2 regions of the Pseudomonas sp. MM213 genome follow, and region 1 is predicted to be linked to the other one. Evidence: predicted binding sites of a transcription regulator. Region 1 holds the regulator's gene; the other holds the start of a gene.

Region 1 (7,869 bases):
CGGTGCCAGCAAGTTCGTGCGCGGCGACGCCATCGCCGGTTTGCTGATTCTGTTCATCAACCTGATCGGCGGCATGGCGGTCGGTATCTTCCAGCACGGCATGACCTTCGGTGATGCGGGCAGGGTTTACGCGTTGCTGACCATCGGTGACGGTTTGGTGGCGCAATTGCCATCACTGTTGTTATCTACAGCTGCAGCGATCATGGTGACCCGTGCTTCCGGTTCGGAAGACATGGGCAAGCAGATCAATCGCCAGATGTTCGCCTCGCCCAAGGCGCTGGCCGTGGCGGCGGGCCTGATGGCAGTGATGGGCCTGGTGCCCGGCATGCCGCACTTTTCCTTTCTGACCATGGCGGCCCTGGCGGCCGGTGGCGCGTACCTGTTCTGGAAGAAGCAGAACATCGTCAAGGTTCAGGCCCTGCAAGAGGTCAAGCGTCAGCAGGAATTGCTGCCATCGCCGGCTCGCGCTCAGGAAACCAAGGAGCTTGGCTGGGACGATGTGACGCCGATCGACATGATTGGCCTGGAAGTCGGCTATCGTCTGATTCCGCTGGTGGACCGCAATCAGGGTGGTCAGCTGCTGGCGCGGATCAAGGGTGTGCGTAAAAAGCTGTCCCAGGATCTGGGCTTCCTGATGCCGACTGTGCATATCCGTGACAACCTCGACCTCGCACCGAGCGCCTATCGCCTCACTCTGATGGGGGTGATCCTGGCCGAAGCGGAGATTTATCCGGACCGCGAGCTGGCGATCAACCCTGGTCAGGTCTACGGTTCGCTCAACGGTATTACCGCCAAAGATCCGGCTTTCGGGCTGGAGGCGGTCTGGATCGAAGTCAGTCAGCGCGCGCAGGCACAATCCCTCGGTTACACCGTGGTCGATGCCAGTACGGTAGTGGCAACCCATTTGAACCAGATTCTGTACAAGCACTCCAGTGAGCTGATTGGCCACGAAGAAGTGCAGCAACTCATGCAATTGCTGGCCAAAAGCTCGCCAAAACTGGCGGAAGAGCTGGTGCCGGGCGTGGTTTCGTTGTCACAGTTGCTCAAGGTGCTCCAGGCGTTGCTGGCCGAACAGGTGCCCGTGCGGGACATTCGCAGCATCGCCGAGGCGATCGCGAACAATGCCGCCAAGAGTCAAGATACTGCCGCGCTGGTGGCCGCCGTCCGCGTCGGCGTATCTCGTGCAATCGTCCAAAGCATTGTGGGGACTGAGTCGGAGCTGCCAGTTATCACCTTGGAGCCAAGGTTGGAACAAATATTGCTCAATAGTCTTCAGAAGGCAGGACAAGGCTCGGAAGAGGGCGTTCTGCTGGAGCCAAGCATGGCTGAAAAACTGCAACGCTCGTTGATCGATGCGGCGCAGCGTCAGGAAATGCAAGGTCAGCCGGTGATTCTGCTGGTGGCCGGCCCGGTTCGCGCGATGCTGTCGCGATTCGGCCGACTGGCAGTCCCGGGTTTGCATGTGTTGGCTTACCAGGAAATCCCTGACAACAAGCAAGTGACCATCGTTGCGACAGTAGGGCCCAACGGCTGAGGTAGTGGTTTATGCAAGTTAAGCGTTTTTTCGCCGCCGATATGCGTCAGGCCATGAAGCTGGTTCGTGATGAGCTGGGCGCTGATGCCGCCATCATTGGCAACCGCCGGATCGCCGGTGGTGTCGAGCTGACGGCCGCTCTGGATTACAAACTGTCGGCGCTGGCCCCGCGTGTTCCGAACATGGAACTCGAGGATGAGCTGCGCAAGACCCAGTCGCGGATCGTCACCGCCCAGGCCGAACTGAGCCTGCGCAGCGATGGCGAGAGCGACAAGTCCACCAATCGCCAGTTGTTCGCCGGCCTGCCGCTGACTGCCGCCGAGCCGCTGATCGAGCCGACCTACGCTGAACCTCGTCGCCCGGCACCGGCCCCTGCGCCTGCCGCGACCGGTGTTGATCCGCGTGCCTTCGACTCGATGCGTTTCGAACTCAACAGCCTGCGCGAACTGATGGAAGTACAACTCGGTTCGCTGGCCTGGAATCAGTTGCAAGGCAGCCGCCCGGCCCAGGCCAACCTTTGGCGCCGCCTGCAACGCATCGGCTTGTCCGGTCCGTTGTCCCGCGATCTGCTGGAACTGATTACCGACATTGATGAGCCTCGTCAGGCCTGGCGCATGTTGCTGGCGCACCTGGCGCGGATGATCGCCACACCGGAAGTCGAGCCACTGGAAGAGGGCGGCGTGATTGCCATGGTCGGCCCCGCCGGCATGGGCAAGACCACCACCCTGGCCAAGCTCGCGGCCCGTTACGTGCTCAAGTACGGTGCGCAGAACATCGCGCTGGTGAGCATGGACAGCTACCGCATCGGTGCCCAGGAACAACTCAAGACCCTCGGCCGGATCCTCAATGTGTCGGTGACGCACGTCGATCCGGGCCAGTCCCTGGTGCAGGCGCTGGATCCTTTGCTGCGCAAGCGCGTGGTGCTGATCGATACCGCGGGCCTTCAGGCCAGCGATCCGGCATTGCGCATGCAGCTCGAAAGCCTGGCCGGTCGTGGCATCAAATCAAAAAATTATCTGGTTCTGGCAACCACCAGCCAAAAACAGGTTCTAACCGCCGCTTATCACAGTTACAAGCGCTGCGGGCTGGCTGGCTGCATCCTGACTAAACTGGATGAGACGGCAAGCTTGGGCGAGGTGTTGAGCCTGGCGATCAGTCATGAATTGCCGGTGGCTTACCTGACTGATGGGCCGCGTATTCCGGATGATCTGCATCTGCCGCGTCGTCATCAGTTGGTCAGTCGCGCCGTTAGCGTGCAAATGCAGGAAGAACCCAGCGAAGAAGCCATGGCTGACATGTTCGCTGATATTTATCACAGCCCGACCAAGCAGGTTGGCTGAGGTATTAATGAACAGTTTTTGTACCTACATCGATGGTCTGCCATGCATTGTTCAGTTGATGAGCGCGCAGCCAGTAATGTGGCCTCCGTCTATGCAAGACAAGGTAAAGAAATAACATGGGCAGCATGCATCCCGTACAGGTGATCGCGGTGACCGGCGGCAAAGGTGGCGTCGGGAAGACTAATGTGTCAGTGAACTTGTCCCTGGCTCTAGCTGAGCTCGGCCGGCGCGTCATGCTGCTGGACGCCGATCTGGGGCTGGCGAATGTCGACGTCCTGTTGGGACTGACACCCAAACGTACCCTGGCCGACGTCATCGAAGGCCGCTGTGAGCTGCGCGACGTATTGTTGCAGGGGCCAGGCGGCATCCGCATCGTCCCGGCCGCGTCCGGCACTCAAAGCATGGTTCATCTGAGTCCGGCCCAGCATGCCGGCCTGATCCAGGCGTTCAGCGATATCGGCGACAACCTCGACGTGCTCGTGATCGACACCGCTGCGGGTATTGGTGACTCGGTAGTCAGTTTTGTTCGCGCCGCGCAAGAAGTCTTGCTGGTGGTCTGCGACGAGCCGACTTCGATCACGGATGCCTACGCCCTGATCAAACTGCTCAACCGCGACTACGGCATGAACCGCTTCCGCGTCCTGGCCAACATGGCCCAGAGCCCGCAGGAAGGCCGCAACCTGTTCGCCAAGTTGACCAAGGTCACGGACCGCTTCCTCGACGTCGCCTTACAATACGTCGGTGCGGTGCCGTACGACGAAAGCGTGCGCAAGGCTGTGCAGAAGCAGCGCGCGGTCTATGAAGCCTTCCCTCGTTCCAAGTGCTCCCTGGCTTTCAAGGCCATCGCACAAAAGGTCGATACCTGGCCGCTGCCTGCCAACCCGCGCGGGCACCTGGAGTTTTTCGTCGAGCGCCTCGTGCAACAAACGGCAGGACCCGTGCTATGACAGCCAGCGGTTACAACCTCTACAAGAAGTCGGCGCGTGACGCGCAGTACGAGCTGATCGAGCGTTACGCGCCACTGGTCAAACGCATTGCTTACCACCTGCTGGCGCGACTGCCAGCCAGTGTCCAGGTCGAAGACCTGATCCAGGCCGGGATGATCGGCCTGCTTGAAGTATCCACCAAATATGACGCCAGCAAAGGCGCGAGTTTCGAGACGTACGCGGGCATCCGGATCCGCGGCGCCATGCTTGATGAAGTGCGCAAAGGGGACTGGGCACCACGTTCGGTCCACCGCAATACCCGCATGGTCAGCGACGCAATTCGCTCGATTGAAGCTAAAACCGGCCGTGACGCTAAAGATCACGAAGTTGCGGCCGAACTCCAATTGAGTCTCGACGATTACTACGGGATTTTGAACGACACCCTGGGCAGCCGCTTGTTCAGTTTCGACGACCTGTTGCAGGACGGCGAACACGAAGGGCTGCATGAGGATGGCGCGAGTGCTCATCTCGAGCCGTCGCGCGATCTGGAAGATGAACGCTTCCAGGCAGCGCTGGCGGACGCGATTGCCAATTTGCCGGAGCGTGAGCGACTGGTGTTGGCGCTGTACTACGACGAAGAGTTGAATCTCAAGGAAATCGGTGAGGTCCTGGGGGTCAGCGAATCTCGGGTCAGCCAGTTACACAGCCAGTGCGCGGCCCGTTTGCGGGGGCGTTTGGGGGAGTGGCGAGCGCGCTGAAGGCAGTGTGGGGACACTGCGAACTTGGCTGGTGTGGTGTTGAACTGCGCCGGTCTCGATCTGTTGTGCTCCAGACAGTCATTGAGTGCTTTGCCGGATTGATTGAAATGGCGCGTCCAGGTGCTGGGCGCGTTTAAGACTGCTTGGAGGTCGAATTGGACAAGAACATGAAAATCCTCATCGTTGATGACTTCTCAACGATGCGGCGGATCATAAAAAACCTGTTGCGTGACCTTGGGTTCACCAACACGGTCGAGGCCGACGATGGCATTACTGCCATTCCGGTTCTCAACAGCGGAAGCATCGACTTTCTGGTAACGGACTGGAACATGCCTGGCATGACCGGTATCGATCTGCTGCGCCACGTGCGCGCCGATGAAAAGCTCAAGCACCTGCCAGTGCTGATGGTGACCGCTGAAGCCAAGCGCGAGCAGATCATCGAAGCGGCCCAGGCCGGCGTAAACGGCTATGTGGTCAAACCCTTCACGGCCCAGGCGTTGAAAGAAAAAATCGAGAAGATTTTCGAACGCATCGGTTGAGAAACTGCGCCACGGGGAAGCTATGGACCAAAACGAATCTTCACAGGGCGATTTTGAATCGACCCTGAAAAAACACGCGGTCGAACTGGTCGAAAGCCTTGAAAAAGGCAAGTTCGGCGACGCTGTGCAACTGATCCATGAGCTCAACCAGACCCGTGACCGCGGCCTGTATCAGGAAGTGGGCAAGCTCACCCGCGAGCTGCACAGTGCGATCGTCAATTTTCAGATTGACCCGCACATGCCGCAAGCCGAGGAAGTGTCCCAGATCACAGATGCCACCGAGCGTCTGGGTTACGTTGTCAAGCTGACAGAGGCCGCAGCCAACCGCACCATGGATCTGGTCGAAAACTCCACGCCGCTGGTCAACAGCCTGAGCGATGAAGCTCAGGCGCTGAGCACGGACTGGGGGCGGTTCATGCGTCGCGAAGTCGGGGCTGAGGAATTTCGTGAACTGGCACGGCGTGTCGATGGTTTCCTGGCACGCAGCAGCGCGGACAACCGCGCGGTGTCGAGCAACCTCAACGACATTCTGCTCGCTCAGGATTACCAGGACCTCACCGGTCAGGTGATCAAGCGTGTGACCCAATTGGTCACCGAAGTTGAAAGCAACCTGCTCAAGCTCGTGCTTATGGCCAGTCAGGTGGACCGCTTTGCGGGCATCGAACATGACCGTGAAGCGATGCTTGCAGAAAAAGATCCGCAAAAACATCTCTCTCAGGGTGAAGGTCCGCAGATTCATGCCGATAAAAGAGAAGACGTTGTGTCCGGTCAGGACGATGTGGACGATTTGTTATCCAGCCTAGGATTTTAGATTTTTTAGCATTTTAGGTTTTTTAGGTTTTTAGACCTTTAGGAGCACCCCCTTAATGAGCTTCGGCGCCGATGAAGAGATCCTTCAGGATTTCCTGGTTGAGGCCGGCGAGATTCTAGAGCAACTGTCCGAACAGCTGGTCGAGCTTGAAAGCCGACCGGATGATGCGGACTTGCTCAATGCAATTTTTCGCGGTTTTCACACTGTAAAAGGGGGCGCCGGCTTCCTCCAGCTCAACGAGCTGGTGGAGTGCTGTCACATCGCCGAGAACGTGTTTGACATCCTGCGCAAGGGTGAACGTCGCGTCGATTCGGAATTGATGGACGTGGTTCTCGAAGCGCTGGACGCGGTGAACGGCATGTTCAGCGAAGTCCGCGAGCGTGGCCCGATAACGGCTGCCACGCCTGAATTGCTTGCAGCCCTGGCCCGTCTGGCCGAGCCGCAAACCGCCGATCAAGCCGCACCTGTGGCTGAAGTGGTGGAAGAGCCGGCTGCCGAAGCCGAATCAGGCGACATCACCGATAACGAATTCGAACAACTGCTGGACTCGCTGAACGCCGTCAAGGCTCAGGCTGAGGCCCCGGCCGCTGCTCCGCTGCCGGCCGGCGATGCCGCGACCAGCGATGAAATCACCGATGCCGAGTTCGAGTCGTTGCTCGATCAGTTGCACGGCAAAGGCCAGTTCGCCGTCGACGCGGTGGCAACACCCGCTGCGCCTGCCGCACCGGCTGCGCCGAAAGCGCCAGGTGACAGTTCCGACATTACTGACGATGAGTTCGAAGCACTGCTCGATCAGCTGCACGGCAAGGGCAACTTTGCCGTCGACGCGCTGGAATCGGCCATTGCCTCGGTACCGACCCCGGCTGCGCCAACCGCAGCAGCGGCTGGCGGCGATCTGATCTCGGATCACGAGTTCGAATCGCTGCTCGACGAATTGCATGGCAAAGGCAAGTTCACTGAAGTCGGCACCGGTTCGGCCGCCTCTTCGGTAGCTACGCCTGTAGCCAAGGCCCCGGCACCTGTCGCCAAGGCGCCCGAGCCAAAAGCCGAAGCAGCGAAGCCTGCTGCCGCCGCTGCACCAAAACCTGCCGCCGCTGCTGCACCGGCGCCTGCCCGTGCAGCGGCCGCGCCGCCTGCGGAAAAACCGGCCAGCGAAGCCGAGACCACCGTGCGGGTCGACACCGCGCGTCTCGACGAAATCATGAACATGGTCGGCGAGTTGGTACTGGTGCGTAACCGCCTGGTTCGCCTGGGTGCCAACAGCGCCGATGAAGCCATGTCCAAAGCCGTGTCGAACCTCGACGTGGTCACGGCCGACTTGCAGACCGCGGTCATGAAGACCCGGATGCAACCGATCAAGAAAGTCTTCGGGCGCTTCCCGCGTCTGGTTCGCGACCTGGCTCGCCAGCTCAAGAAAGAGATCAATCTGGAGCTGGTCGGCGAAGAAACCGACCTCGACAAAAACCTTGTCGAGGCCCTGGCCGACCCGCTGGTCCACTTGGTGCGCAACTCGGTCGACCACGGTATCGAAGAGCCGGCCGATCGCGAAGCGATGGGCAAACCGCGCAGCGGCAAAGTGATTTTGTCCGCTGAACAGGAAGGCGACCACATCCTGCTGTCCATCTCCGATGACGGCAAGGGCATGGACGCCGACGTGTTGCGCGGCATCGCGGTGAAGAAAGGTTTGATGGACAAGGATGCGGCGGACCGCCTCAGCGAGTCCGACTGCTTCAACCTGATCTTCGCACCGGGTTTCTCGACCAAGACCGAGATCTCCGACGTGTCGGGTCGTGGCGTGGGCATGGACGTGGTGAAAACCAAGATCGCCCAGCTCAACGGCACCATCAATATCTACTCGACCAAGGGCAAGGGCTCGAAGATCGTCATCAAGGTCCCGTTGACCCTGGCGATCATGCCGACGCTGATGGTCATGCTCGGCAACCAGGCGTTTGCGTTCCCGC
Region 2 (7,869 bases), 3.1 Mb from region 1:
GCATTCGGGGTTTTATGCAGCACTGATCGCTTTGCAGTGCGTCGTGTTGGAACACACCGGTTTTTTCCAGAGTGCATGGCGTGAGCGCCTGCGCCTGTGTGTCCTGTTCGGCGCGCTGATGGTCGGCCTGGGCCTGCTGCGCGAGTTCCTCGGCGACGCCGGCTTGCGCCTGGCCACGTTGGCACCTGGCGGATTCATTCTGCTGGGCCTGCTGATTGCCGCCTGGCAAGCCTGGCCCCGCCCGACTCCCTCACATTGATCGCTTTCGAGGAAACGCACTGCCCATGAATGCCGCAAAACGTCTGGAAATTTTCCGCAGGCTGCATGAAGACAATCCGGAGCCGAAGACCGAACTGGCCTACTCCTCGCCATTCGAATTGCTGATCTCGGTGATTCTCTCGGCACAATCGACCGATGTCGGCGTCAATAAAGCCACCGCCAAGCTCTACCCGGTGGCCAATACGCCGCAGGCGATTTACGCCCTGGGCGTGGAAGGTCTGTCCGAGTACATCAAGACCATCGGCCTGTTCAACAGCAAGGCAAAAAATGTAATCGAAACCTGCCGCTTGCTGGTGGAACGCCATGGCGGGGAAGTGCCGCAGACCCGTGAAGAGCTGGAAGCGTTGCCCGGTGTCGGCCGCAAGACTGCCAACGTGGTGCTCAATACTGCGTTCCGCCAACTGACCATGGCCGTGGACACGCATATTTTCCGGGTCAGCAATCGTACTGGCATCGCTCCCGGCAAGAATGTGGTCGAGGTCGAGAAAAAACTGATGAAGTTCGTGCCGAAGGAATATCTGCTCGATTCCCATCACTGGCTGATTCTTCATGGGCGTTACGTTTGCCTGGCTCGCAAGCCTCGCTGCGGCAGTTGCCGGATAGAAGACCTGTGCGAATACAAGCACAAGACTTCGGACGATTGAGGCGCTATTAGGTTTTTTGATTTATCGATTGAAAAAATCTTTTTTACCCGCGAGGCGATTATCGATATAAGGAGCGCCAAAGGCAGTCTTAGCCTGGAGTTAACCTTATGAGCACTGGCAAAGAGCAATTGGACGTAGAAGACGACTTCACACCCGTTGAGGCCGATGACGCGGAACCGGTGGTTGAAGTGGCAAAGACCAACCTGAGCAAACGCCGCACCATCGACAATCTGCTGGAGGAGCGCCGACTGCAAAAGCAATTGGCCGATTACGATTTTGACCTATGACATCTGAAAGCCTCCCGAAACGGAGGCTTTTTACTAGGTGCGAAACCTTGAAAACGCCCACTCTTTACGCCCCGTCAAGCACTGGCCCAGTCATACCAACCCATTGCGTTGAGCCAGTTCGATCAGGTCAACCAGGGACCGCGCATTGAGTTTCAACAACAGCCGCGTCTTGTAAGTACTGACGGTTTTATTGCTGAGGAACATTCCATCGGCAATTTCCTTGTTGGTCTTGCCGCGAGCCAACTGTTGCAAGACCATCATCTCCCGCCCCGAAAGACGATCCACCATATCGGCTTCACTGGCATTCCCCAGACTGGAGCGCACGGTATGCAAGGCTTGATTGGGAAAGTAACTGTAGCCCGACAATACCGCCTTTATTGCACTGAGCAACTCAGTGAGGTCCTGTTGTTTGCAAACATATCCTGCAGCACCGGATTGCATGCAACGCATCGAAAAATGCCCGGGAGCCTGTGAAGTCAATATCAGTACTTTCATTGGCATCGCTGCCGATGCCAGACGTGCAATGACTTCCAGCCCATCCAGTTTGGGTATTCCAATATCCAGGATGACAATATCCGGCATATGTTCACGAGCTAGTTGCAATGCATCCACGCCATTATCTGTTTCTGCAATGACTTCGTAGCCATGACGCTCCATCAGCATACGTACCGCAAGACGAATGACGGGGTGATCATCCACGATCAGCACTTTATTCATGGGCAAGTCCAATTTTCGCTGTTCGAATTTTTAGAGCCCGCACAATAGCCTAGTCGTTTCACCCATGGCATGCCGCTCCCCCCGGCCACCCACACCGAGAGACATTCCCTACAAACATCGCGGAATAATCTTACAAAAAATCTTGAAACACAGCGCGCCAGAAACTTTATCTGTCTCATGATATTTCAGTATTCAACAGTTTTTTGTTTCGACTTACAACCAGCGCGCCACACAACAACAGTTGACCAAGATGATCCGACACACGCCAACGATTAGTCTACCCTTGTAGGGTAATTGATATTTCCCGGCCTGCCCACCACACCAGAAACATCAAACACAAAACCTTACATCAAAAGTCAATTAACAATAAATGAATAGCAAAACTGATATATCCGAACTATAAATCCACCGCTACCATATAAACTCTACACCCTAACAACCACCAACTAACACAATGAGAAAAGACGAACTAATATGAGTAAAAAATATGATAAAACTCAAACAACGAATCACCAACCCCATGACAGTCATCGCGATATTCGCAACACTGTCTGAAACATCGGCCGCCATCTCTCTGCCCTTCCTCGATGACGAAGATAAAGAGATCTACATCTGGTTTTTGATCAGCTTTCCCTTTTATTTGCTTTTTCTTTTCTTCGCCACCCTTAACTTCAATTATCGATCGCTTTACGCGCCTTCCGACTTTGAAAAGGGAAAGCATTTCATAAAGGTGATGGACAACGCAGAGCGTTCAGGTAACGCGCAAGATCCGCCCGACGAGATCGGCTTACAGCCAAGTCTCTCGGTTCAGTACCCTATTCGGCTGCCTGAGTCACTCAAGGATCTGCACATCATTGATGCGCGGTGGATGAACAAAAAAAATGAGTTCCGCGCCCTTCTGGAAAAGCTTCGCCAGCCCAAGGGGAATCCGGCACACGTTGTCGTGTTTCTCGTTGTTGGCGAGTCGGAGACGTTACTGAAAGAAAGCGCACTCAAGTTTTGCCGAAACGCAAAAAAACGCAGCAGCGCAACGTTCTGTATTGCTTACAATTTGAGTTCACGTGACGTGACGGTCATTGATCAATATTGCCGGGCTGACACACAGCAGGCAGTTGCTCTTTAGGATCAATGGGGGGCGGGCAGGAAGGTATTTAAAACAACAAGAATGTTGAATCGCAATGTCAGACAGAAAATCCCTGTTTTCAAATGTGTGGCCTTGTCCTGGACAAGGCCACACATTCCATCAGCGTGTCAAAGATCTCAGAACAGCTTGCGACCTTTGTTTGCCGCGATACGCATGCGCAGCGCGTTGAGCTTGATGAAGCCTGCCGCGTCGGCCTGGTTGTAGGCGCCGCCATCTTCCTCGAAGGTCGCGATGTTGGCATCGAACAACGATTCGTCGGACTTGCGGCCAGTGACGATCACGTTGCCCTTGTACAGCTTCAGGCGTACGACGCCGTTCACGTGAGCCTGGGACGCATCGATCATCTGTTGCAGCATCAGACGCTCAGGGCTCCACCAGTAACCGGTGTAGATCAGGCTGGCGTATTTAGGCATCAGCTCGTCTTTGAGGTGAGCCACTTCGCGGTCCAGCGTGATCGATTCGATCGCACGGTGGGCGCGCAGCATGATGGTGCCGCCAGGGGTCTCGTAGCAGCCACGGGACTTCATGCCCACGTAACGGTTCTCGACGATGTCGAGACGGCCGATACCGTGTTCGCCACCGATACGGTTCAGGGTCGCCAGCACGGTGGCCGGAGTCATTTCGACGCCGTCCAGTGCAACGATGTCGCCGTTGCGGTAGGTCAGTTCCAGGTACTGCGCCTTGTCAGGAGCCTTCTCCGGGGAGACGGTCCATTTCCACATGTCTTCTTCGTGCTCGGTCCAGGTGTCTTCCAGCACGCCGCCCTCATAGGAGATGTGCAGCAGGTTGGCATCCATCGAGTACGGGGATTTTTTCTTGCCATGACGCTCGATCGGGATCGCGTGCTTTTCAGCGTAATCCATCAGCTTTTCACGGGAGAGCAGGTCCCATTCGCGCCACGGAGCGATCACTTTCACACCTGGCTTCAAGGCATAAGCGCCCAGTTCGAAACGAACCTGGTCGTTACCCTTGCCGGTGGCACCGTGGGAAATGGCGTCAGCGCCGGTTTCGTTGGCGATTTCGATCAGGCGTTTGGCGATCAACGGACGAGCGATGGAAGTACCCAGCAGGTACTCGCCTTCGTAAACGGTGTTGGCGCGGAACATCGGGAATACGAAGTCACGCACGAATTCTTCGCGCAGATCGTCGATGTAGATTTCTTTTACGCCCATGGCCTGAGCCTTGGCGCGAGCCGGCTCGACCTCTTCGCCCTGACCCAGGTCAGCGGTAAAGGTCACCACTTCACAGTTATAAGTATCCTGCAGCCACTTGAGGATCACCGAAGTGTCCAGGCCGCCGGAATACGCCAGAACGACCTTGTTTACGTCCGCCATGCCATCACTCCACGGGGTTCTACGGAAAGCCGTCAAGTCTACCGCTCATGCAGGATAATTTACAGAGGCGCGACAGCTTATGACGACGAAGCGACAGATTATGTCGAGCGGGCGACGATGACAGCCGGTTCAGTATGTCTTCGCGGGGCTCGCCGATGCGGTTGTCTGAGGCGCCGGCTGCTCGGTGGGTGCGACCCGCGCCAGGTGCACATTGACCCGACGGTTCTTCGCCCGATTGGCAGCATTGGTGTTGGGTGCCAACGGATAACGCTCGCCGTGAAAGCGCACGGTGATCTGCGATTCCTGAAAACCGTTGGCCTTGAAGAACTCCATGACCGCCAGGGCCCGACGCCGCGACAGGTCACGATTGGCCAGGCGATTGCCGCTGTTGTCGGAGTGGCCGTCGAGTTCGATGTGATTGACCGTCGGATCGGCCTTCATGAATTCCAGCATGACCTGCAACTGGGCCTTGGCCTGTGCGTCGAGATCCAGGCCGTCGCCGGGAAAGCCGATCTGCGTTTGTTTGACTTGCTCGAAATTCTTCGGCAGCAGCTTCGCCACACAGCTTTGATAATCGTTGAACGCCTTGCTGAACTTGACCGGCAATAACCGCACCTCCGACACCCGGCCATCGCCCGAATAATGTCGAACGACCGGGCTACGCCCGTCCATCAGGCCACTGATCAGGCGCCCGGCCTGAACTTGAGAACTGTTGAACAGCACATTGCCGCTGCCAATCTGCACGGAGCCCAGATTGATATCGCCCCGCCCCGGCTGCCAGGGCGCTGCGGCTGCCAGAAGGGTCGCCGAGCCGCCGCCGACCATCGAGTTATAGGCTTTCAGACGAAACGTCGCCTGCTCGCCGGCGCGGCGCACGAACTCGCCCGAACCGAAATCGGTGATCGGCTGAGTCAGGCGGCACTCGAACTTGTCCCCTTCGACCGTCCACTCGATGCTCTCCAGACGGGTCTGGAAAGTGAGCGCCATCGCGGGAAGGCTGGCAAACACGCTGAGCAAGGCTAAATAACGCTGGCGCACGGGAGGCTCCACTGGCTTCTACAACAAAAAGACCGACACACACATGTTTACGGCATACCTGTTGGATATCGGAAGCTTCCCGCAAAACTTGATAGCGAGTGCCTGAGAGAGTCTTTTCCGGTAGCATTCCCTTCAGTTTGACCCGCCTGGAATCCCCTCATGTCCGACCGCCTGACCCTGCTGCGTCCCGACGACTGGCATATTCATCTTCGCGATGGTGCCGTGTTGACCAATACCGTTGCGGATGTCGCGCGCACCTTTGGTCGCGCCATCATCATGCCCAACCTGGTACCTCCGGTGCGCAACGCCGCTGAAGCCGACGGCTATCGCCAGCGGATTCTCGCTGCACGTCCGGCTGGCAGCCGTTTCGAACCGTTGATGGTCCTTTACCTGACCGACCGCACCCAGCCCGAAGAAATTCGTGAGGCCAAGGCCAGCGGTTTCATTCATGCCGCCAAGTTGTATCCGGCCGGCGCGACCACCAACTCGGACTCTGGCGTCACCAGCATCGACAAGATCTTCCCTGCGCTTGAGGCCATGGCCGAAGTCGGGATGCCTTTGTTGGTTCACGGTGAAGTCACCCGTGGCGATGTCGACGTGTTCGACCGCGAAAAAATCTTCATCGATGAGCACATGCGTCGAGTGGTCGAGCGTTTCCCGACGCTCAAAGTGGTGTTCGAACACATCACCACCGCGGACGCCGTGCAGTTCGTCAACGAGGCTTCGGCCAACGTTGGCGCGACCATCACCGCGCATCACCTCTTGTACAACCGCAACCACATGCTGGTGGGCGGGATTCGGCCGCACTTCTATTGCCTGCCGATCCTCAAGCGCAATACGCACCAGGAAGCCCTGCTCGACGCCGCCACCAGCGGCAGCGAAAAGTTCTTCCTCGGCACCGACTCGGCGCCTCACGCCCAGCATGCCAAAGAAGCCGCGTGCGGCTGTGCCGGTTGCTACACCGCTTATGCGGCGATCGAGATGTACGCCGAAGCGTTCGAACAACGTAACGCACTGGACAAGCTCGAAGCCTTCGCCAGCCTCAACGGCCCGCGCTTCTATGGCCTGCCGGTGAACACCGATCGCATTACTCTGGTCCGCGACGAGTGGACCGCCCCAACCAGCCTGCCATTTGGCGAGCTGACCGTTATCCCGCTGCGCGCCGGTGAAAAACTGCGCTGGCGCCTGCTGGAGGAACACGCGTGAGTGAAGACCATTACGACGACGAACAGGACGGTCAAGGCGGCGGAGGTGGTCCACGCCACCCGATGGCAGCTCGATTCCGTGGATACCTGCCAGTCGTTGTCGACGTTGAAACCGGTGGTTTCAACTCTGCCACTGACGCCTTGCTGGAAATAGCCGCTACCACCATCGCCATGGACGAGAAGGGTTTTGTCTACCCTGACCACACCTACTTCTTCCGCGTCGAGCCTTTTGAAGGCGCCAACATCGAAGCGGCCGCGCTGGAGTTCACCGGGATCAAACTCGATCACCCGCTGCGCATGGCAGTGAGTGAAGAAGCGGCGCTGACCGATATCTTCCGTGGCATCCGCAAGGCGCTGAAAGCCAACGGCTGCAAGCGGGCGATTCTGGTCGGGCACAACAGCAGCTTCGATCTGGGCTTCCTGAACGCGGCGGTTGCGCGCCTGGACATGAAGCGCAATCCGTTCCATCCGTTCTCCAGCTTCGACACGGCCACCCTGGCCGGTCTGGCGTACGGTCAGACGGTGCTGGCGAAAGCCTGTCAGGCCGCCGATATCGACTTCGACGGTCGCGAGGCTCACTCGGCTCGCTACGACACCGAGAAGACGGCCGAGCTGTTCTGCGGCATCGTCAATCGCTGGAAACAGATGGGCGGCTGGGAAGACTACAACGACTGATCGGCTTTTCGTAGGAGCCGGCTTGCTGGCGATTCAGCCACCGCGGTTTGTCTGATTACCGAGGCGCCTGGATCGCCAGCAAGCCGGCTCCTACAGGAATCACCGCTTCTCCGCCCATAAAAAAACCGGCCTCTATGGCCGGTTTTTTTGTGCCTCGAATGCGCCTTACAGGGCAGCAGCATTCTCGGTCAGGTAAGCCGCGACGCCTTCGGTCGAAGCGGTCATGCCTTTGTCGCCTTTTTCCAGTTGGCAGGGCAAACTTCGCCGTGCTCTTCGTGGAATTGCAGAGCGTCGACCAGACGGACCAGCTCTTCGATGTTACGGCCCAGTGGCAGGTCGTTGATGATCTGCGAACGGACAACGCCTTTGTCGTCGATCAGGAACGCGCCACGGAAAGCCACGCCGCCTTCGGATTCAACATCGTAGGCCTTGGCGATTTCGTGCTTCAGGTCGGCTGCCATGGTGTAGCGAACTTCACCGATGCCACCATTGTTGACCGGGGTGTTGCGCCACGCGTTGTGGGTGAAGTGCGAGTCGATCGAAACA

What was found. The regulator FliA, encoded in region 1, starts transcription of late flagellar genes. The targets are predictions, from matches to a motif close to CTAAAGTTTNNNNNNNNNNNGCCGNTAA.
Positions count from the first base shown of each region.
Region 2: a site for FliA is predicted at 5,509-5,536, ahead of K5R88_RS14995 (flagellar protein MotY). Genes of this name have one in related genera too.

Region 1 is NZ_CP081943.1:6,436,098-6,443,966, forward strand. Features, by position in the region: gene flhA (flagellar biosynthesis protein FlhA) at 1-1,534, shown strand, start outside; gene flhF (flagellar biosynthesis protein FlhF) at 1,546-2,874, shown strand; gene fleN (flagellar synthesis regulator FleN) at 2,991-3,821, shown strand; gene fliA (RNA polymerase sigma factor FliA) at 3,818-4,558, shown strand; gene K5R88_RS29315 (chemotaxis response regulator CheY) at 4,726-5,097, shown strand; gene K5R88_RS29320 (protein phosphatase CheZ) at 5,120-5,908, shown strand; gene K5R88_RS29325 (chemotaxis protein CheA) at 5,964-7,869, shown strand, end outside.
Region 2 is NZ_CP081943.1:3,301,899-3,309,767, forward strand. Features, by position in the region: gene K5R88_RS14965 (Rnf-Nqr domain containing protein) at 1-259, shown strand, start outside; gene nth (endonuclease III) at 285-923, shown strand; gene K5R88_RS14975 (PA3496 family putative envelope integrity protein) at 1,031-1,210, shown strand; gene K5R88_RS14980 (response regulator transcription factor) at 1,301-1,927, opposite strand; gene K5R88_RS14985 (hypothetical protein) at 2,415-3,050, shown strand; gene K5R88_RS14990 (argininosuccinate synthase) at 3,188-4,405, opposite strand; gene K5R88_RS14995 (flagellar protein MotY) at 4,535-5,443, opposite strand; gene pyrC (dihydroorotase) at 5,603-6,649, shown strand; gene rnt (ribonuclease T) at 6,646-7,323, shown strand; partial or broken gene K5R88_RS15010 (peroxiredoxin) at 7,489-7,869, opposite strand, start outside.